3 regions of the Comamonas piscis genome follow, and region 1 is predicted to be linked to each of the others. Evidence: riboswitches for the same ligand, from Rfam matches in the RefSeq annotation. Region 1 holds a riboswitch; each other region holds the start of a gene.
The links. A riboswitch is a leader RNA that binds a small molecule or an ion and turns the genes downstream of it on or off. The one in region 1 is predicted to bind cobalamin.
Positions count from the first base shown of each region.

Region 2: it holds a riboswitch for cobalamin, as region 1 does, so the genes downstream of both, HS961_RS18725 (TonB-dependent receptor domain-containing protein) here and HS961_RS00560 (ABC transporter substrate-binding protein) in region 1, are expected to answer to the same signal.
Region 3: it holds a riboswitch for cobalamin, as region 1 does, so the genes downstream of both, HS961_RS13905 (TonB-dependent receptor) here and HS961_RS00560 (ABC transporter substrate-binding protein) in region 1, are expected to answer to the same signal.

Region 1 is NZ_CP058554.1:113,655-120,503, forward strand. Features, by position in the region: gene HS961_RS00535 (Fur family transcriptional regulator) at 1-185, opposite strand, end outside; gene HS961_RS00540 (OprD family outer membrane porin) at 298-1,632, opposite strand; gene HS961_RS00545 (pseudoazurin) at 1,664-2,086, opposite strand; gene HS961_RS00550 (ABC transporter ATP-binding protein) at 2,135-2,926, opposite strand; gene HS961_RS00555 (FecCD family ABC transporter permease) at 2,923-3,990, opposite strand; gene HS961_RS00560 (ABC transporter substrate-binding protein) at 4,031-5,059, opposite strand; cobalamin riboswitch at 5,251-5,485, opposite strand; gene HS961_RS00565 (GNAT family N-acetyltransferase) at 5,577-6,062, shown strand; gene HS961_RS00570 (F0F1 ATP synthase subunit epsilon) at 6,131-6,547, opposite strand; gene atpD (F0F1 ATP synthase subunit beta) at 6,616-6,849, opposite strand, start outside.
Region 2 is NZ_CP058554.1:4,155,691-4,162,539, forward strand. Features, by position in the region: gene HS961_RS18715 (bifunctional adenosylcobinamide kinase/adenosylcobinamide-phosphate guanylyltransferase) at 1-316, opposite strand, end outside; gene HS961_RS18720 (cobyrinate a,c-diamide synthase) at 327-1,748, opposite strand; gene HS961_RS18725 (TonB-dependent receptor domain-containing protein) at 1,771-3,672, opposite strand; cobalamin riboswitch at 3,755-4,003, opposite strand; gene HS961_RS18730 (DUF904 domain-containing protein) at 4,041-4,256, shown strand; gene HS961_RS18735 (cell division protein ZapA) at 4,256-4,669, shown strand; gene HS961_RS18740 (sulfite exporter TauE/SafE family protein) at 5,116-5,937, shown strand; gene hemN (oxygen-independent coproporphyrinogen III oxidase) at 5,955-6,849, opposite strand, start outside.
Region 3 is NZ_CP058554.1:3,084,581-3,091,429, reverse strand. Features, by position in the region: gene HS961_RS13920 (hydantoinase B/oxoprolinase family protein) at 1-266, shown strand, start outside; gene HS961_RS13915 (MFS transporter) at 349-1,731, shown strand; gene HS961_RS13910 (LysR substrate-binding domain-containing protein) at 1,886-2,866, shown strand; cobalamin riboswitch at 2,926-3,202, shown strand; gene HS961_RS13905 (TonB-dependent receptor) at 3,445-5,475, shown strand; gene HS961_RS13900 (ABC transporter substrate-binding protein) at 5,489-6,580, shown strand; gene HS961_RS13895 (FecCD family ABC transporter permease) at 6,637-6,849, shown strand, end outside.

The sequences.
Region 1 (6,849 bases):
GGCAAGGTCACCACGCGCAGCAAGCCCTCTTCCGTCATCGATTTGAGGTTGCGGTAGACGGTGGCAATGCCCAGCGCCGGCAGGGCCGCGCCCGCAATCTCCAGCACCTCTTGGGGCGAGAGAGGACGGCCCTGCGATGCAAAGGCATCGGCAATGGCTGCGCGCTGGCGGGTAGGACGTTGCATGGTCTGGCAGGGCGTTCTCAAGAACGGGTGGGCAATCGGGGGAGCGCCCATCATAGCTGCTCAGACAGCAGCCTGCAGTCTGCTCCGCAGCACCTGCGCCCCTGGCCCAGCGTCAGAAGATCTGCATCGGCATCTCGGCCAGCAGCCGCACTTGGTTCACATTCAGCTCGCCCTGGCTGCTGTTGGCCCGGTGTACGCCATAGCGCAGCTGCAGCGCCAGCCCCTTGGCCTGCCCTTGCTGCACGGTGTAGCGCAGCAGCATGTCGCGCTCCCAGTGCCGGCCGCCACTGCCGCTGGCGCCCAGGTAGTTGGCGTACACGCTGCCAGCGCGGCGGTAGTCAATGCCCGAGCCCCGTGTGTAGGCGACGCCCGCGCGCAGGCCCGGCGTCAGCCACTGGCCCAGATCGGCCTCGTACTTGAGCTGCCACGAGGCCTCGTGCGGCGCGTTGAAGTCCGACAGCTGCATCGCGTTCTCTAACCAAATGGAGCCCCGGTTGACATAGTCAAACGGCGTGTCGCCATCCACCTTCTGGTACCCCAGGCCCAGCTGGTGCATCCCAGCGGCATAGGTGGCCATCAGGCTCCAGGTCAAGTTATCCACCCGGCCTGCCTTGGCGGCGCCGGTGTCTTTGTTGCGGTACAGGTTCAGGCTCAGCGACAGGCTTTGCTTATCAGCCAGCGCCCTTTTGTAGAAGCCGCCCAGGTACCAGGTGTTCCAAACGTCCTCGTATTGGCCGACATAGCTCGACAGGCTCAGCCCATTCCAAGGCGTTGTCCAGCTGCCGCCCGCAAAGCTGAAGGCATCGCCTTGCACGCCCGAGTAATTGGCCAACAACGGCTGGCCGTTTTTGCGGGCATTGCGATCGGCCCAGCGGGTAAAGCGGCCGGCCTGCAGGCTCAGCTGCGGAATATCGTTGCTGCTGATCAGCCAGCCCCGGTTGGTCTCCGGCAGCAAACGCGTGTCGGACGAGTGGAAGATCGGGTTCTTGGTGCGCATCTCGCCGACCTTCAGCTCGGTCGATGACCAGCGCAGCTTGAGGACAGCCCCCGCGCGGCCAAAGCTGTCTTGGAGATCACTGCCGTCCTTGGCGATATAGCGCGGATTGCTGCGCACCTTGTCCGCATCCGAGCCCAGGTTGAGCCCCCCATAGGCATGGGCATCGAGCCCCAGGCCGATGAGACCCTGGGTGTAGCCCGAGCTGAAGTTGAGCATCAGCCCATAGCCTGCCTCGCGCGCCTCGTCGGAGCGCGCGCCGCCAGACACCACCCGGGTGCTGTCGCCGCGCCGGTAGTCCAGCTGCTCCACCACCATGCGGTTGACGAGGCCCAGACTCGCGCCTTCGACCAGGCCCTTGGCCTCGTCCTGCGCGCCTGCCTGGGCTTGGCCAGCGGCCACGGCCAATACCGCCAGGCCGCTGATACGGGCCATCAATGTGAAATAGTTCATGCTTGTAAATTGCCCAAATTGCGGTGGCCGTTCAGCGCGGCGCCGATGCGCGGCTGACGATGTCCTTGAAGCGCTGCTGCGCACGCTCAGGCACCTCAGCGGGTACCTGCAGGCCAGACAGCGGCACATCGCCGACCTGCACCAGCATGACCATGCCCATCGCGTAATGAGGCAGGCACTGCACGCCATAGAGGCCTGTGGCATCAAAGCTGACTTCGATCTCCTCATTGATCTTGCCCTTGAAGGGCTTGGCACCGGCAGGCGCCATGCCCGGGATGCTGACGGCATCATGGCCATTGCTGCTGGCCAGAAACTTGATCTTGTCGCCCGGCTTGAGCTTCAGAAACTCGGGCTCATAGGTCATCGCGCCGGTGGCGCTGCGGTTGCGCATGTGGACCTCAAAGGTCTCGGCTGCTGCCTGGCTGCACAGCAAGGCGCTCAACACAAGCGGCATACAGACTCGGAAAACTGGGAAGACTGGGAGGGGCATATCGGGTCACCGTCAAGAAGAAGAAAGCGGACGAAAACGCAGCACACGGCTGCCGTCCCAGGGGTCGACCAGGGTGCTGGCCTCCACGCGAAAAACCTGCGCTAGCAGAGCGGCATCCAGCACCTGCGCGGGCGCGCCCAGCGCCACCAGCCGGCCCTGCTGCATGACGGCAACGCGGTCGCAGGCGAGGGCCTGGTTCAGGTCATGCAGCGCCACGACCTTGGTGACGGGCAAGGCGCGGATCAGCGCCATCAGCGACAGCTGCTGGTGGATATCGAGGTGGTTGCAGGGCTCATCGAGCAGCAGCACGCCGGGTTGCTGCGCCAGGGCCCGGGCAATGTGTACACGCTGGCGTTCGCCGCCCGAGAGGCTGTGCCAGGCGCTGTGGCGTTTGGCCTCCATGCCCACGGCGTTGAGGGCTTGCTGCACGGCATCCCAATCCTGCAGCGAAAAAGGCTGCAGCGCCGACAACCAGGGTGTGCGCCCCAGCGCCACCGCATCCTCGACGCTGATGGCATCCTGCGTCTCGGCCATTTGCGCGACCAGGGCCAGCTCACGCGCAATGGCGCGACGCCCCATCTTCTGCAGCGGTTGGCCCTGCAGCAATACCTGGCCTTCGTTAGGCTGGATGACCCCGGCCAGCAAGCGCAGCAGGCTCGATTTGCCCGAGCCATTGGGCCCTATCAAACCCAGCATCTCGTGGCGCTGCACCGGCAGCGTTACCTGGTCCACAATGCGCTGGCCCTGCAGCCGCAAGCCCAGCGCGCAGGCTTGCAACACCACGCCATCGGCGGCCGCGATCATCGCTGCCTCCGCTGGCTTCTGAGCAAGATGCAGGCAAACACCGGCGCGCCAACCAGGGCGGTGATCACGCCAATCGGCAGCACCTGGCCGCGTATGAGAGTGCGCGAGAGTACATCGGCAGCGATCAGAAAAATGGCGCCCATCATTGCGCTGGCGGGCACCAGGCGGCGGTGGCGCACCCCCACCAGCATGCGCGCGGCATGCGGAATCACCAGGCCGACAAAGCCAATCGCGCCGACGATGGAGACCATGACGGCGGTCATCAGCGCAGCCACCAGCAACAGCACCAGTTGCACCCGGCGCACCGGCACACCGAGCGCAGCAGCCGATTCACTGCCGAAGGTAAAGGCATCGAGCGCCCGCGTGTGCAGCAGGCAGAGCAGCAGGCCGGTGATGGCGATGCAGGCCGTGAGCACGGTATCGGGCCAGCGCACGCCGCTCAGGCTGCCCAACAGCCAGAACATGATGCCCCGGGCCTGCTCGGCGCTGCCTGATTTGGTGATGATCAGCGAGGTCAGCGCATTGAAGAGCTGCGAGCCCGCAATGCCGGCCAGCACAATCTGCCCGCCATTGCGCAAGCCACCGCTGCCGGCGGCATGGGCCAGCAGGGCCACCAGCGCAAACGCACAGAGCGCGCCAAAAAAGGCGCCCACGGTCATCGAGATGGCGCCGGCGCCAATGCCCACGACCGACACCAGCACCGCACCGGTAGAGGCCCCGGCGGAGATACCAAGCAGATAGGGCTCGGCCAGCGCATTGCGCAGCATGGATTGCAGAATGACGCCGGCGACCGCCAGGCCCGCGCCGCAGCTGGCCGCGACCAGGGCCCGAGGCAGGCGGTAGTTCCAGACGATGCCCTGGCTGATCGGATCAATGGCGTAGTTGGCCCCAAACAGCTTGTTGGCCAGCACCTGCAGCACCAGGCTGGGCGACAGCGCGGTTTCGCCAATGGCAATGCCCAGCGCCACGCTCAGCAGCAGCGCAAGGGCGGCACCCAGGCCCAGCAAGGCCCAGTGCAGCGGCTTGCGCAGCGCCGATGCAGCGGCCACAGGCGCAGCGCTCATGGGCATGCCGGGCTTGGTACCAACGCGCACGCAACCGGCATCAACGGCCGGCCGGCTGGGCGAGCTTCAGCACGGCATCGCTGATCTGCTCCATACCATCGACTACGCGGATCGAGCCCTGCAGCGCATCGGCATCGACAATGACAATGCGGTTGTTCTTGACCGCATCCATGTGCTGGGTGACGGGGTCCGTTTTCAAGAAATCCAGCTTCTTCTGGTAGTCATCGGCCGGAAAACGACGGCGGTCCATGCGGGCAATGACCAGGATCGAGGGGTTGGCTTTGGCAATCGTCTCCCAGCCCACGGTGGGCCATTCTTCGGACGAGTCGACGATATTGCGCAGGCCCAGGGTCTGCAGCATGTAGCCAGCAACCCCGTTCTTGCCGGCCATATAAGGATCAATGGCCAGGTCGGCGCTGGAGAACCACAGCGCGGCTGTGAGCTGGGGCTGCTGGGCGGCCTTGACCTTGGCCACTGCCTTGGCCTGGCGCTCGCGCAGATCCTTGACCAGGCGCTCGCCCTGGGGCTGCACATCAAACAGCTGCGCCAGTTGCGTGATGCTCTTGTAGAGCGCCTGCACATCGTAGGCCGAGGTGCGGGTGCCGTCTGCACCTTTGAGGTTGTTCTTGCCTTCGCAATCAGACGGCATCGCATAGGTGGCGATGCCCAGGTCATGGAACTGCTCGCGCGTGCCGACCACGCCATCCTTGCCGACCATCCATTCGAACTGCGACACCACCAGCGCCGGGCGCTTGCCGATCACCGACTCAAAGCTGGGATCGTTGTCCGCCAGGCGCGGCACCTTGTCGTTGATGGCCTTGAACGGGGGCAGCACGGCATTGAACCACAGCGATGTGCCTACCACCTTGTCACCCAGGCCCAGCGCATACAGCATCTCGGTGCCGGCCTGGCCAATGGTGACGACCGAGGCAGGTGGCTGTTTGAGCGACACGGTATAGCCGCAGTTTTGCAGCTGCATCGGATAAGGGGCAGCCGAGGCGGACAGGGAAGTCAACAAGGAAGTGGCCAGCAGGCCAGGCAGCACAAAACGGCGAACGGAAATCAACATCGTCTCTCCAGCAAGAGGCAAGGCATGCCAAGGCTGCGCGAGCCGATCCGGTGCTGAGAGGCTGCCTGGTTCATCCAGGGCAGCCTTGCGCAGACAAGACGCTGCTCACCGCCCGGACACCCCGCCGGTCATGATCAAAAACATGCGCGCATCCGCCAATGCCAGGCCTGCATCGCAGACCTGCGCATGGAGAGGGCACGCATGGCTTTGGCAGGTTTCCTGACTGGCTGGTCTACGCAGGCCATCGCCTTCCCAAACCCTGAGGTTCAGTGGCAGATGGATGGCATGCTCGCGGCCTACAGTTGCGGGGGCAGTTCCGTTGAAGGGCGCTGGCTGTTGGCAGTTGGCTGGCCCTGCTGGATTCCCTCATGCAGTGGCCATGTGCCGGCCGCATGTTCTGGCGAAACCAAAGTGGCTGTAATGTAGCCGATTTCTGTGGCCTACATGCTAAGCTCGCCCGCGCATGCATGCCCTGAACCACGCTCCAGACCCGTCCCCTCCATGCCGTGTCACGCGCGTGGAGACACTTGCCCCGGTGGCCGATTTTTTGCAGGCAGCGCGCCAAGCAATGTTTGGCGACCGGGTCGCAACCACCTCACCGCAGGCGGATCTGCGCGACTTTGCCAAGGTGTATGCGTCATCCGGCGGCTGCATGCTGGCAGCACGTGACAGCAGCGCTGCAGTGGTGGGCAGTATTGCCTACCGGCCCTATGACGGGCGTTTTGCGCAGTTGGACGTGCCTAGCGCCGACACGGTGGAGGTCGTGCGGCTTTTTATTGCACCGGCCTGGCGCAGGCGCGGGCTGGCAGGCGTGCTGTTTGCCCAGCTAAAGCAGCATGCGCTGCAGCACGGCGTGCAGCGCATGTATTTGCACACCCACCCTTTTCTTCCTGGTGCCCAAATGTTTTGGCAGCAGCAGGGCTTTGTGGTGTTGCACCAGGATGCCGACCCGCTGTGGCAAACCATTCATATGCAGATGGCCTGCCTATCACCCCAGGACTGAGCATTTGTGGCGCACAAAAAAGCCACCGCAAGCGGTGGCCTTTCAGGGGTAGTTGCGCAGACAGCGGATCAGCGCTTCTTGCGGTATTTTTGCAGGGCTGCAATCTGGGCGGCCATCACGGACAGCTCGGATTGGGCCTTGGCCAAGTCAAGCTCGCCCTTGGCGTTCTTGAGGGCTTCTTCAGCCTTTTGCTTGGCTTCAACCGCCTTTTGCTCGTCCAGGTCCTTGCCGCGCACAGCGGTGTCGGACAGCACGGTCACGCAGTCGGGTTGCACTTCGAGAATGCCACCAGCCACGAAGATGAATTCTTCGCTGCCGTCGGCCTTCTCAATGCGTACCGAACCCGGCTTGATGCGGGTGATCAACGGCGTGTGGCGGGCGTAGATACCGAGTTCGCCCATTTCACCAGGCAAAGCCACAAAGCGGGCTTCACCGGAGAAGATGGATTCTTCAGCACTGACCACATCAACGTGGAAGGTGTTCATCTTTGATCCTCAGAGTGAAAAAGAAACAAGTCCGCCGGGATGGGCTGCATGGCTGCAGCCCGACCCAGTTAGGCTTGCATCTTCTTCGCCTTCTCGATGGCTTCGTCGATCGTGCCAACCATGTAGAAGGCTTGCTCAGGCAGGTGGTCGCACTCGCCGTTGACGATCATCTTGAAGCCGCGGATGGTTTCCGACAGCGGCACGTACTTGCCTGGAGCGCCCGTGAACACTTCAGCAACGTGGAACGGCTGCGACAGGAAACGCTGGATACGGCGAGCGCGGGCCACGACGAGCTTGTCTTC
Region 2 (6,849 bases), 1.2 Mb from region 1:
GGGTGAGGCAATCGACCACCAACAGGTGATCTGGCCGGCTGTGGGCCTGCAGCAGCTGGGCGACGTCGCGCGGCGCTTCCAAGGTGGCCAGTTGCGGCACGCGCTCGCGGCGGTCTCGCTGGTGGCGCGCAATGCGCTCCTCCATCTCCGCGTCATAGGCGGTGCCGGTAGCAACCAGGCTGGCGCTGCGGCCAGCATCGGCCTGCAACCAGGCACGCGCCAGCAGCTCGGCCTGGCGCGATTTGCCCGATTTCTGCCCGCCCAGCAGCAGCAGCTTCAGCGGCGCTCCATCGACTTGGAATATAGATGCATCCATGCCGCGCATCTTAGGCGTTCAACGCTTCGCAGCGCCAGGCCTGCGGATCAACCACCGGCATCTCCACCCCCAGCAAGGCGGCCACCGCCTGCGGGCATGAGGGGAACCAGGCATGGAAATAGCTGGCATGGATGCTGCCCTGCTGGTAGACGGCTTCGCCCTTGCCGCTTTCGGCCGCTTGGCCCGGGCGGCTGCTGCGCGCCACTTCCTGGGCCTCGCTCTGCAGTTTGGAATAGTGAAAGGTATGGCCGCGCAGCATGCCCCAGGGCGTCAGCAACTGCTGCATGCCCAGGCCGGCCAAACGCTGCTGCATAACAGCCTGCGCCGGCAGCAAGCCCCACAAGCTATGCCAGCGGCTGTCCAGATCGGTCAGGCCTTCGGCCAGCGCCACCATGCCGCCGCATTCGGCCCACACGGTCTTGCGCTGCTCCAGGTGCGCTTGCAGATCGAGCTGCAGGCCTGCATTGGCCTTGAGCGCCTGCAGGTGCAGCTCCGGGTAGCCGCCGGGCAGCCACAGCGCATCGCAGGTGGGGAGACGCTCGCCCGCAATCGGCGAGAAAAAGGCCAGCTCGGCGCCCATGGCCTGCAGGCATTCCAGATTGGCGGTGTAGATAAAGCTGAAAGCGGCATCGCGGGCCACCGCAATGCGCCGCCCGGCCAGCCAGGCGGGCACCGGCGCGGCAGCAGCAGGCGCGGTAAAGGCCACCGTCCAGCGCTGCTGCCACTCCTGCCAACTCAGCTGTCCCAGCGGCGTGTGGGCCAGCACATTGGCGGCTGCATCCAGGCGCTCGGCGGCATCGTGCAGTTCATGGGCGGCGACGAGGCCCAGATGGCGCTCGGGCAGCAGGTTGGCGCGCGGCTTGGCGGCATCCAGGCTGATCTGGTTCATCGCACCCAGCCACAGGGCCGGGTCGCGCAGGCCGCTGCGCAGCATCTCGCCATGGTGGGCGGTGGCCACGCGGTTGGCCAGCACGCCAGCCAGCTGCAGGCCCGGGTCATAGTGCTGCAAGCCATGGGCAATGGCGCCAAAGGTAGCGGCCATGGCAGATGCATCGACGACCACCACGGCGGATATGCCCAGCGACTTGGCCAGCTCGGCGGCGCTGTTGGCGCCATCAAACAGGCCCATCACGCCTTCGATCAGCAGCACATCATTGCTCTGCGCGGCCTCAAAAAGGCGGGCGCGCACATCCGCCTCGCCGTTCATCCAGCGATCCAGCGCATGCACCGGCTGGCCACTGGCCAGGCGCAGCCACTGCGGATCGAGAAAATCCGGGCCGCATTTGAACACCTGCACCCGCCGGCCCTGGCGGGCATGCAGGCGGGCCAAGGCCGCTGTCACCGTGGTCTTGCCCTGGCCGGATGCGGGCGCTGCAATCAGCAGTGCCACGCATGGGGCCGTTGGTGCGTGCTGAACCGTTGTGTCTGTCATGGCTGGCTTATCCCCTCTGCGCTCAACGCGGCATCCACTTGACACCCACATACACGCTGCGCCCTTCGGTGGCATAGGTGCGGGCGGTCTGGTAGCGCTTGTCGGCCAGGTTGTTGATCCGGGCAATCAGGTTGACATCCTTGGCCACCTCGGTCTGCGCCGACAGGTTGAACAAGGTGTAGCCGCCCAGCACATTGGTGTTGGCGGCATTGTCAAAGCGCTTGGCGCTGGTCTGCATATCGGCGGCCCAGGTCCATCCTGCTGCACGGGTCTCGGCGCCCAGGGTGGCATAGCGCTTGGCGCGGCGCGCCAGCAGCTTGTCGTTTTCGGTATCGCGCGGGTTCTGGAAGTCGACCGAGCCATGCAGGTTGAAAGCCCCCAGCTTGGTGGTGGCCGCCAAGGTAATGCCCTCCAAGCGCGCCTTGCCCACGTTGGCATAGCAGCCAAATTCGCTGTCGCAGCTGCCGGGCGACGAGAAATTGATCAGGTTGGTGATCCGGTTGCGGTAGGCGGTGGCCGAGAAGCTGTCGGCACCTTGCGCCCAGCGCAGGCCCAGCTCGGCATTGCGGCTTTTCTCGGGGCGCAGCGATGCATCGCCATATTCGCTGAAGCGCTGGTAGAGCGTGGGCACGCGGAAGGCCGAGCCCACCGTCGCCGTGGCGCGCCAGTTCGTCGCAAAGGCATAGCCGTAGGCGGCGCTGCCGGTGGTCTTGCCGCCAAACTCGCTGTCGTCATCCCGGCGCAGGTTCAGCTGCACCGTATGCGGGCCGCTGTTCAGGCCATAGCCCAGTGCCAGCGCATTCTGGTGGCGGTCGCGGTCAATGCCGCCATTGGTCAGCGCGTCGTCGCGCCGCTCCAGCGCGGCCGTCAAGGTGTGCACGCCCAGGCGCCATTCGTTCTGAAACAGGTAGTTCTGCAGCCGGGTGTCCGTCTGGTAAGGTGATGGACGGGTTTCGTAATAGTCGCGCGACTGGGTGAACTGCAGCTTGGTGCTGTATTGCTCTGTCCACTGCGCCTGCCAGTTCAGACCCAGCGCATGCATCTTGTTGAGGCTGCGGTCGTCCTCGGTCAGGCTGCTGTCATAGCCCGAGTTGACATCGCTGGCCAGCAAGGTGGCCTCCAGCCGGTGCTGGCGGTTGATCTGGTAGCCCAGGCGGCCGCTGACTGCATTGCTGCGGTAGTCGTCCTTGTCCGGGTTGGCGGTGGCCACGGTGCGGGCGTTGAAGCCATCGGTCTGCGAACGGTTCAGGCCCAGCGCGTAATCCCAGCCGTCGGCGCCGCCAGAGATGCCGGCCTCGGCCGTGAAGGTGCCCCGGTTGCCAAAGCCCAGGCCCACATAGGGTTGGGGCACGCCGCCCTCGCCCTTCTTGGTAAAGATCTGCACCACGCCGCCCATTGCGTCCGAGCCGTACACGGCAGCGGCGGGGCCGCGCAGCACTTCAATGCGGTCGATCAAGGCCAAAGGGATGGACTGCCAGGAAGCGCCACCGGTCGACTGCGAATCCATGCGCACACCATCGACATAGACGGCAGTAAAGCGCGAATCCGCGCCACGGAGGAACACGCTGGTGGTCGTACCCGGCCCGCCATTGCGCGAAATCTGGATGCCCGGCACCCGCGCCAGCACATCGGCTACGCTGCCGGGGCCCTGTTTTGCAATCGTTTGCGAATCGATGATGGACATATCGGCCACCAGATCGGACAGCGGCTGCGCAATGCGGTTGGCGGTCACCACCATCTCTTGCAGATTCTTACCCTCTGTATCTGCCCCCGGCTGGGCCTGCTGTGCTTGCGCTGGCAGCGACAACAAAGGCAGTGCGGCTACCACGGCCAAAGCCAGGGTGGACGCAGATGGGACAAGGCGGGAGCCGGGCGTGAGAGCGGGACGCGCGCAAGGGCGTGTCAGAAGCAGTGAGGACAACATGGAATGAGCTGGCGATAAACCACCCCGCGCCAGCCTCCCCGCCGGCAATGGGGAACACGGAAGCCGCGCTGGCCTTTGGGCCGCGCGCCTCCACTATGTTGGCCGGTATCCGGGCTGGCGATGACACAGCACACGCCTTCCCAAACACTTGTTCAAGGTATTCAGTGGCATAGTGGTGGCTGTGGATGGCGCAAAAGCCAACCATCGCTTACCGTTGCGGGGGCAGCGCAGGTTGCGTTGGGCTTGTATGGCACAAGCGCCCGCCCCTGCTTCCCGTTGAACTGCCCCCATGTGAACCACCAGGGCGAGCACCAACGGGTACAATTTTAGCGTTAAACCCATTGCGCAATTAAGAAGACTGTCTCTCTATGGCCACTACGCCTTCTACGGATCTGATGCTTGAGCGGGTGGAAGCCCTGCTGAGCCGGCATGAGGCCTTGCAACGTGCCCATGCTCAGCTGCAAGAGCAGGTCACCACCCTGACCCAGGAGCGCGACTCCCTCCAATCGCGCCTGACAGCAGCCCGCGCCCGCGTGGACGCGCTGATCGAACGCCTGCCCAAGACCTTTGACCAGGACGACTGATGAAGCAGCTTGAAGTACACATCATGCAGCAAAGCTATATGCTGGGCTGCCCCGAAGGCCAGGAAGCGCGCCTGATGGCCGCTGTCAAGCATGTGGATGGCGCCATGAGCGGCATCCGCGATGCGGGTAAGATTCGCGGCCGCGAACGCATTGCTGTGCTGGCTGCCCTCAACGTAGCCTTTGATCTGCTGGATCTGCAAGTGCAAAACAGCGCGCTGAGCGAGACCGCCGATGCGCTGCAGGCGCAAGCAGCCGCCCAGACAGCCGCGATGGCCGACGTGCAAGCGGCCCCTGGCCCGCAGGCCAGCCTGGACTGGGATGAGCCCCGGCTGCAGTCCGTGATGCAACGCCTGGACGCCGCTCTCGCTCCATCGCCCGCCCAAAGCCCCGACGCTTCAGCTTCCACACCCTGATCGCGTTGCTGCTGGTCGGCACAACACCAGATTGCCGCGCCATGCAATGCCTTGGCTCAAAATACCGGCCTACACATTCTCCTGTCTGTGTAGGCCGCTCTCTTTTTTGACCAATCTGGGTACATTGGCATGCAGTTTTCACAGGCGCGGTTGGCAGCAGCGATTACAATGGACTCGTTCGCAGCCCCTCTGGGCTTTATAGTTCCTTGAACCAATGCTCTTAGAGCAGGGCTTGGTACATCACCTATTGAGCGTGATCGTCTCGCGTCAGATGAACCCAACGATAGGTTGCCCTCGCCCACCTGAACCCCCGGTTCAGGATGCCGGTCCAGGGGATCCGCTGCGAACACCTTATTTTTGCGGGCAGGCTGCTCGTTCTGTCTTCTCCTCTCCGCGTCAGCGGGGTTTCAGGCCACCTGTTTCAGGTGGCCTTTTTACTGCGCGCCATGGCTGATTTACTCGTGTTGCTGCCGCTGTCCATCCTGGGCCTGATAGGTGGATTTCTGGCCGGTTTGCTGGGCATTGGGGGCGGCATGGTGCTGGTGCCCTTTATCACCTACATCCTCGGCACCCAAGGCGTGGCGCCCGAGCTGGCCATCAAGATGGCGATTGCCACGTCGATGGCGACCATTGTCTTTACTTCCCTGTCCAGCGTGCGCGCCCACCACCAGCATGGCGCCGTGCGCTGGGACCTTGTCAAACGGCTGGCCCCCGGCATTGTGCTGGGCGGGCTGCTGGCCAGCCTGGGGATTTTTGCGCTGCTCAAAGGCAGTTATCTGGGTTTGTTCTTTGGCCTCTTTATCGGCTACTCGGCACTGCGCATGTTCCGCAAACCCAACGGCAAGGCGATGCGGCAAATGCCTGGCACCGCCGGGCTGGTGGCAGCTGGCGGCGTGATTGGCTGCCTCTCGGGCCTGGTGGGTGCCGGAGGCGCCTTTATCAGCGTGCCTTTTATGACCTGGTGCAGCGTGCCCATGCACAATGCGGTGGCCACCAGCTCGGCGCTGGGTTTTCCGATTGCGGTCACCAATGTCATCGGCTTCATGGTGGCTGGCCTGCATCTGCAGGGCCTGCCACCGCATTCGCTGGGCTATATCTGGCTGCCGGGCCTGGCCGCCATTGCCACCTGCAGCGTGCTGACGGCGCCCCTGGGCGCCCGCGCTGCCCACCGCCTGCCGGTGGCCCAGCTCAAAAAGATCTTTGGCGCCATCTTGCTGTGCCTGGCGGTCTACATGCTCTACAAGAGCCTGGCGGCCTTGTCAGGCTAATGCTGGCCTGGCCGCCTTCAGATAATGCGCGAGAAGCGCGCCCGGTTGCGGTCGGCCTGCAGGTTCTTGTCAAACACCATCGCCACGCCGCGTACAAAGTACCAGCCCAGCTCGGTCACGTTGATCGTGTCGTCGCTGAGCTGCACCAGGCCCTGCTCCTGCAGCTCGCGCAGTTGGGACAGCTCGGCTGCAAAGTACTGCGCAAAATCAATCAGCCAGGCCTGCTCCAGCGATTCAATCGCCAGGCTGCCCTGGCACATCAGCCCCATGATGACGGCACGGCGCAGCAGGTCATCGCGGGTCAGCGCCAGGCCGCGCACCACGGGGATCTGGCCCTGATCAATCAGGTCGTAGTACTCCTCCAGTGTTTTGGCGTTCTGGCTGTAGGTAGGACCAATGCGGCCAATCGCAGAAACACCCAGCGCCATCAGATCGCAATCAGGCTGGGTGCTGTAGCCCTGAAAGTTGCGGTGTAGGCGGCCCTGGCGCTTGGCCACGGCCAGCGCATCGTCTGGCAAGGCGAAATGGTCCATGCCCACATACACATAACCTGCGCCTTCCAGTGCTGCCAGCGCCTGCGCCAGCATGGCCAGCTTGTCGGTTGCACTGGGCAGGTCTTGTGCCTGAATGCGGCGCTGCGGCTTGAAGCGCTCAGGCAGGTGCGCATAGGCGTAGAGTGCAATGCGGTCCGGGCGCAGCGCGTTCACCTGCTCCATCGTGCGGGCAAAGCTCTGCGGGTTTTGCTGGGGCAGGCCGTAGATCAGGTCGATATTGATGGATTCAAAGCCGATCTCGCGCGCCTGCGCAACCAAGGCAAACACCTGCTCGGCGGGCTGCTCGCGGTGTACCGCCTTTTGCACCAGCGGGTCAAAATCCTGCACCCCAAAGCTCAGCCGGTTAAAGCCCAGCAGG
Region 3 (6,849 bases), 2.2 Mb from region 1:
ATTTTGCGGCCCGGGGCCACAACGGCGGCCAAAGCGGCGCGTTGGGCAAGGTGTCGCTGGACGACGGTACCGCCTTGCGCGGCAAGGGCAAGCAGCAGATCCCGGCCGGGCGCCGTCTGATTTTGGACTTGCCCGGCGGCGGCGGCAACGGCGATGCGGCACTGCGCCCCGCCGCGCTGGTGCAGCGCGATGTGGCTTATGGCTATATCAGCGCCGAGCAAGCCAATGCCCAATACGCCCAGGCCAAGCCGCTGAACCCGGCCTGATCGCCTGACCATGGCCAGCGGCAAGGGCCGCTGGTCCGCACCCACTTTTCTTCCCCCCCCTGCAGGACACCAAGGACTCTCGATGCACACCCACACTCCCATGGCAGATGGCTTTGCCGCCCCCAGTGCAATCCCTTCGAACGGGTCGTCCCCATCCCCGACAGCGGCGCCGCGCGCGGTGCAGTCCAAAGAGCTCAACCGCGTGGTGCTGGCCTCGGTGGTTGGCAGCTTTGTCGAGTGGTTCGAGTTTTCCGTCTATGGCTACCTGGCCGCGGTGCTCGGCAAGGTCTTCTTTGCCACCAGCTCGCCGACGATGCAGGTAACCGCCTCCTGGGCGGCCTTTGCGATTGCCTTTTTTGCCCGGCCCATTGGCGGCATCTTCTTTGGCTCGCTGGGTGACAAGTACGGCCGAAAGCGCGTGCTGACCATCACCATCATCATGATGGCGATCTCCACCTTCCTGATTGGTGTGCTGCCGGGCTATGCCAGCATCGGCATTGCCGCGCCCTTGCTGCTGATCGTGCTGCGCCTGATGCAGGGCCTGTCCGCCGGGGGCGAGGCCAGCGGCGCTGCCATCTTTGTGGCCGAGTACTGCCGGGACCGCAACCGCACCTTGCTCACCAGCTGGGTCGAGGTGGGTTGCATGGCCGGTTTCTTCTTTGGTGCCTCGGTCTCGGCCATCCTGACGGTATTTTTCAGCGCCGACCAGATCCTGGACTGGGCCTGGCGCATTCCGTTTCTGATCGCACTGCCGCTGGGCGCCATTGGCCTCTATATCCGCAAGTACCTGGAAGAGACCCCCACCTTTGTCGCGATGAAGCAGCAGCATGATGCACTGGCCCAAGCCAGCTGGAAGGTGCTGTTCGCCACCCACAAGAAGGAGCTGTTCCAGTCCGCCGGCATCATCATCGTAACCAATGTGACCTTGTTCACCGTCGTCACCTACATCCCGACCTACTTTGTCAGCGCACTGCATGTGGATGTGGCCACCGGCCTCAAGCTGTCGCTGGGCCCGCAGCTGTTTCTGGTGGTGATGATCCCCCTCATGGGCATGCTGGCCGACAAGTTCAGCCGCAAGACCATGATGACCGCCGCCAGCCTGGCCATTGCCGTGCTGGCCGTGCCGTGCTTTCAGCTGCTGCTGGAGGGCAGCACCGCCGCCAAGATCTCGTCCTTGATGGTGCTGAACTTCTGCTTGGCCATGCTGCTGGGCAGCATCTACTCGATCATCCCGTCGATGTTCCATACCCAGGTGCGCTTCAAAGGCATGGCACTGAGCTACAACGTGGCCGTGGCGATGTTTGCCGGAACGGCGCCGATGATCAACTCCTGGTTGATTGCCAGGACGGGCAACCCCATTGTTCCGGCCTACTACCTGATTGGGGCGGCGGTCGTCGGGCTGATTGCGCTGCTGAGCAGCAAGGACCGCACCGGCTTGCCCATGCGTGGGGATCCGGTGCAGTAAAGAGGCCTGGGCAACAGCCAAAGCACAACGCATCCGTAGTGGGATGCGTTTTTCATGGGCGCACAGGGCAGGGCGCCAAAGGCGGTCAGCACCAGGCTGCCACCTATAATCAGCGCCAGCTCGGGCCCTGTCTGTCTTTGCCCGGCGCCCCTCCATGAAGTACAAGCTCCCGCCCCTGCAGCCGCTGCGCGTGTTCGAATCCATCTACCGCCATGGATCGATCCGCAAGGCCGCTGATGAACTGTGTTTGACCCCGCAGGCCGCCAGCCAGCAACTCAAGCAGTTGGAGAGCGTGTTGGAGATGCAACTGTTCGAGCGGGGAACCCGGGGCCTGCTGGCCAGTGCCGATGCCCAAACGCTGTACCACTATGTGGAGCAAGGTCTGGACGCGCTGAGCCAGGGGCTGGAAGCGGTGCGCGCCAACCAGCGCGAGGCCAAGTTCCATATCCAGGTCAGTCCCTACTTTGCGACCCAGTACCTGATCCGCTCGCTGCCGTCCTTCACCAAGGACTATCCGGCGCTGGACCTGCGCATCTCCATTGGTGTCGAGATGCCATCCTTTGATGCCAGCGACCTGGACGCGGCCATCGTCTGGGGTTATGGCGGTGTCGATGACCTCGACGAAACCCCGCTGCTTGAAGACCTCAAGGTGATCGTGGCCACGCCGCAGTTGCTGGCCGAGCACCCGGTGCTGAACGCGCAGGACCTGCACCACCACCGGCTGATCTCCCCGCTCAGCCACAACAGCCTGTGGCAGGACATCTACGAGATGCTGGGCCTGCAGCCCGGCGACAAGCATGTCAGCCCCATGCTGCTGCACACGCATGATGCAATGCTACAAGCCGTTCTCAGCGGGCAGGGCGTGGGCCTGCTGTCCTATGTCGATGCGCTCAGCTACATCCACAGCGGCAAGCTGCTGGCACCCTTTGGGGCGGAGCTACTGCGCCAACTGCCAATGGCACAAACGCCCAAGTTCCACCTCTATACACGCCGTGGCGGCGGTGAGGGAGCCATCCAGGCCAGCTTTCGGCAGTGGTTGCTGGGCAAGCTGCGCAGCAGCGACTTTATTGGCTACGAAACGCGTCTGGTCCAGAGCGAATCCCCGCTCCAAGCCAGCGCTGTATCGCCCAGCTGACACAGGCCGTTACTGAATCACGCTGCAAGCGCTGGCGGCTGGTACACTGGCTGCGCTTTGAAAAAAGCCTATCTACAGGTGCTCGCATGCCGCGAGTGAAACGGGAACAAGGTCGGGAGTGCGCTCCCCCAAGCCTTGGCTGCCCCCGCAACGGTAGACAGGAAAAGTAGCCGATGCGGCCCGCTCCCACGCGGGCCCAGTCACTGGGGTTGAGAATGCGTCCCTGCCTGCCAGGCAACAGGACGCCCATACCCTGGGAAGACCGGTTACCGGGTCAGCGCGCCAGCGCCGCACCGCCTGTAAGCCCGGAGACCGGCCTGTTCCTAGTCGCAGTGCGCCTTGGCCTTGCCCGGGGCGTGCTCTTTCAACTGTCTGCGGGGTGTGGACGGCGGTTCTTCGCGCGTCCCCGTCCCGGGGGCAGTTGCGTGCAGTGCAGCCACCGCATCAGGCAGTTAGCGCCTTTTGTTGACATGACTGCAGTTCCTTTTCCGAAAAACCGGCTCTTGGCAGCCGTACGGCTTTCTTCCGCTCTCCGCCGCATCGGCGGCTCCTGTGTCTTGTGCTTGCCTGCTTTGGGCATGGCGGTGGCCCATGCGCAAGAGGCCTCGCTGCCCGAAGTGGTGGTGACCGACAAGCGCAGCGAGCCCAATGCGCTCAAGCTTCCTTCCACCTCCGCCAGCAAGCTTGCCGTACCGCTGCAGGACCTGCCTGCCAGCGTGAGCTCGGTCTCGGCCGTGCAGATCCAGGAACGTGCCGACTATGAGGTGGTCGATGCCGTGGGCCGCAGCGTGGGCCTGAGTGCCAACGGCACGCCCGGCAATGGCGGGCTGTCGTTCTCCAGTCGGGGTTTTACCGGCGTCAACTCGGTGGGCGTGGCCGAAGACGGTCTGACCCTGGGCGTGGCGGCGGGCACTGTCGCCTATCCCAACTCCAGCTGGGGCTATGAGCGCTTTGATGTGCTGCGCGGCCCGGCATCGCTGATGTATGGCAGCGGCACCATGGGCGCCACCGTGAACGCGGTGCGCAAGGAGCCCAGTCGCACTACCTCGTCCGAAGTCTTGCTGGGCGCTGGCTCCCATGGCACGGCCCGTGCGGGCCTGGGCACCACCGGCGCACTGAGTGACAGCCTGAGCTACCGCCTGGATGTCTACGGTGATCGCACGGATGGCGAACGCCAACTGGGCAATAGCGACAGCAAGAAGCTGATGAGCGCCATCCGCTGGCAGGCCAACAGCGATCTGCGCCTGGACCTGACGGCCGACGTCAGCGACCAACGGCCCGAGCGCTACTTTGGCACCCCGGTGGTGGATGGCAAGCCGGTGGCGGCGCTGCGCGACCGCAATTTCAACTTTCTTGACAGCGACATCCACTACAAGGACCAGCGCTACAAGCTGAAGGCCGAGTGGAATGTGAGCGACGCGCTGGTGCTGCGCAACGAGACCTACCATATGAAGGCCGACCGCCATTGGAAGAACATCGAAGGCTATGACTACGATGCCAGCACGCGCACGGTTCACCGCTACGACTACCTGGAGATCGGCCACGACCTGGAGCAAAGCGGCAACCGCCTGGGCGCCGTATTCAAGCCCGGCCAGCATGAGATTGCGATGGGCTGGGATGTGTCGCAGGCCAAGTTCACCGCGCTCAACAGCTCGCCCTATACCGGCGAATCCGATGTGCCGCTGAACGGTGGCACCAGTGGCTACTGGGACAGCCCGGACCCTTACAAGCCGCGCATGACCTCGCGCATCCGCCAGAACGCCTTCTACCTGGAAGACGCCTGGAAGCTGGGCGAGCAGTGGCTGCTGATGGGCGGTGTGCGCCGTGACCTGTATGACTTTGACCGCATGGATCTACTCAGCCAGGCGCGTTTTGACAAGACCTTGGGAGGCACATCCTGGCGCCTGGGCCTGACCCACAAGCTGGACCAGAACACCAGCGTCTACGCCCAGGTCAGCACCGGCCATGACCCCGTCAACAGCCTGTTGTCGCTGACGCAGTCGCAAACCGGCTTTACCCTGAGCAAGGGCCGCCAGGTGGAAGTGGGAATCAAGCAACAACTGCCCAACGACCAGGGCGAGTGGACCCTGGCGGTCTTCGACATCCGCAAGAAAGACATCATCACCCGCGATCCGGACCGGCCGGCGCTGTCGATCCAGGGCGGCAAGCAGTCGTCCACGGGCATTGAGCTGGCGGGCAGCTGGCGGGCGACCAAGTCTTGGCGCTTTGAGGGCAATCTGGCCTATGTGGATGCGCAGTTTGATGAGCTGCTGGAAGGCGCCACCGCCATTGACCGCGCTGGCAACCAGCCGGCCAACGTACCGCGCTACACCGCCAATGCCTGGGCGCATTACCAAACGGGCGATTGGCGTGCTTCGCTGGGCCTGCGCCATGTCGCCAGCCGCTACACCAACAATGCCAATACCGCGCAGCTGCCGGCCTACACGGTGGCCGATGCGGTCCTGGGCTGGAACCTGAACCGCAGCACCACCTTGAACCTCGTGGGCCGCAACCTCGCCAACAAGCGCTATGCTGCCTCGTCCTACGGCTCGCAATGGCTGATGGGTAACGGCCGCAGCTTTGAGCTGATGGCACATCTGCGTTTCTGAGCAAGGCCCTGGCATGACACGACGCGCGATTAGGCACTTTCAACATGCGTTGGCGGCGGCGGCCGCTGTCGCACTGCTGGGTTGTGACCCGCCCGCAGGGCAGGGCGCAGCCAGCAGCACAGCACCGGCTGCTGTGGCTGCTGCGCCTGCGGCCGACCCAGGCCTGCTGGCCACCCCTCTGGTGATCGATGTCTGCGGCCAGCCCCAGCGCTATGACCGGGTGCCGCAGCGCGCCATCACCCACGATGTGAACATCACCGAGATGTTCCTCTTCCTGGGCCTGGGACCCAAGCTGGTGGGCTACTCGGGGATACCGTCGCAAAAGGAAATCAGCCCGGCGCTGAAGGACCAGTTCGCGCAGGTGCCCAAGCTGTCGTCGCAGGATATGAATCTGGAAAATATGCTGGACGCCCGCGCCGACTTTGTGTTTGGTGGCTGGAGCTATGGCTTTCGCCCCGCTGGGGTGACGCCGGAGCTGCTGGCCAAGCATGGCGTGGCCAGCTATGTGCTGTCCGAGTCCTGCATCCACGTGCAAAAGCGCGAGCGTGTGGCGCTGGCCGACACCTTGGCGGACCTGCGCAATGTGGCGCGTATTTTTGACATCGAGCCCCAGGCGCAGCAGCAAATTGCCAAGCTCCAAGCCTCCATCGACCAGCTGGCCGCGCAGATGCAGGGCAATACCGAGAAGCCGCGGGTGTTTGTGTTTGACAGTGGCGAGAAGATCCCCACCACGGTAGGCGGCTTTGGCATGCCCCAGGCCATGCTGGATGCTGCCGGCGGCAGCAATATTTTTGGCGACATCCCCACGAACTGGCCCAAGGGCAATTGGGAGGATGTAATCACCCGCGACCCCGAGTGGATCATCATCATCGACTACGGCCGGCCCAGCGCCCAGGGCAAGATCGATTTTCTGCGGGCCAAGCCTGAGCTGGCAGGCGTGTCTGCCATCCGCGACCAGCGCTTTTTTGTGATGAGCTATGCCGAGGCAACGCCCGGGCCGCGCAATGTGAATGTGGCGCAGCGCCTCGCTGCCGCCTTGCATGCTGATCGCGGCATCACCGTGGACCCGGTTCCCTGGCTGCCGGCTGTGGAGTCCAAGCAGTGAGCCATGCGCCTGGCTGCGACGGCCAGCATGATCGCCAGCGGCGCAAGCCCTGGTCTTTGGCGCTATGCCTGTTGCTGCTTTTGGCGCTGCTGCTCGCCAGCGGTCTGGCCGCCATCACCTGGGGCTCGGCATCGCTGCATGCCTCCACCGTATGGTCCGTCGTCAGCCAGCAGTTGCTGGGCGGCGGCTGGCAAGCCGATGCGGGGCAGGGCGGCATCAGCCAGCAGCACTACCAGATTGTCTGGATGGTGCGCATGCCCCGGGTGCTG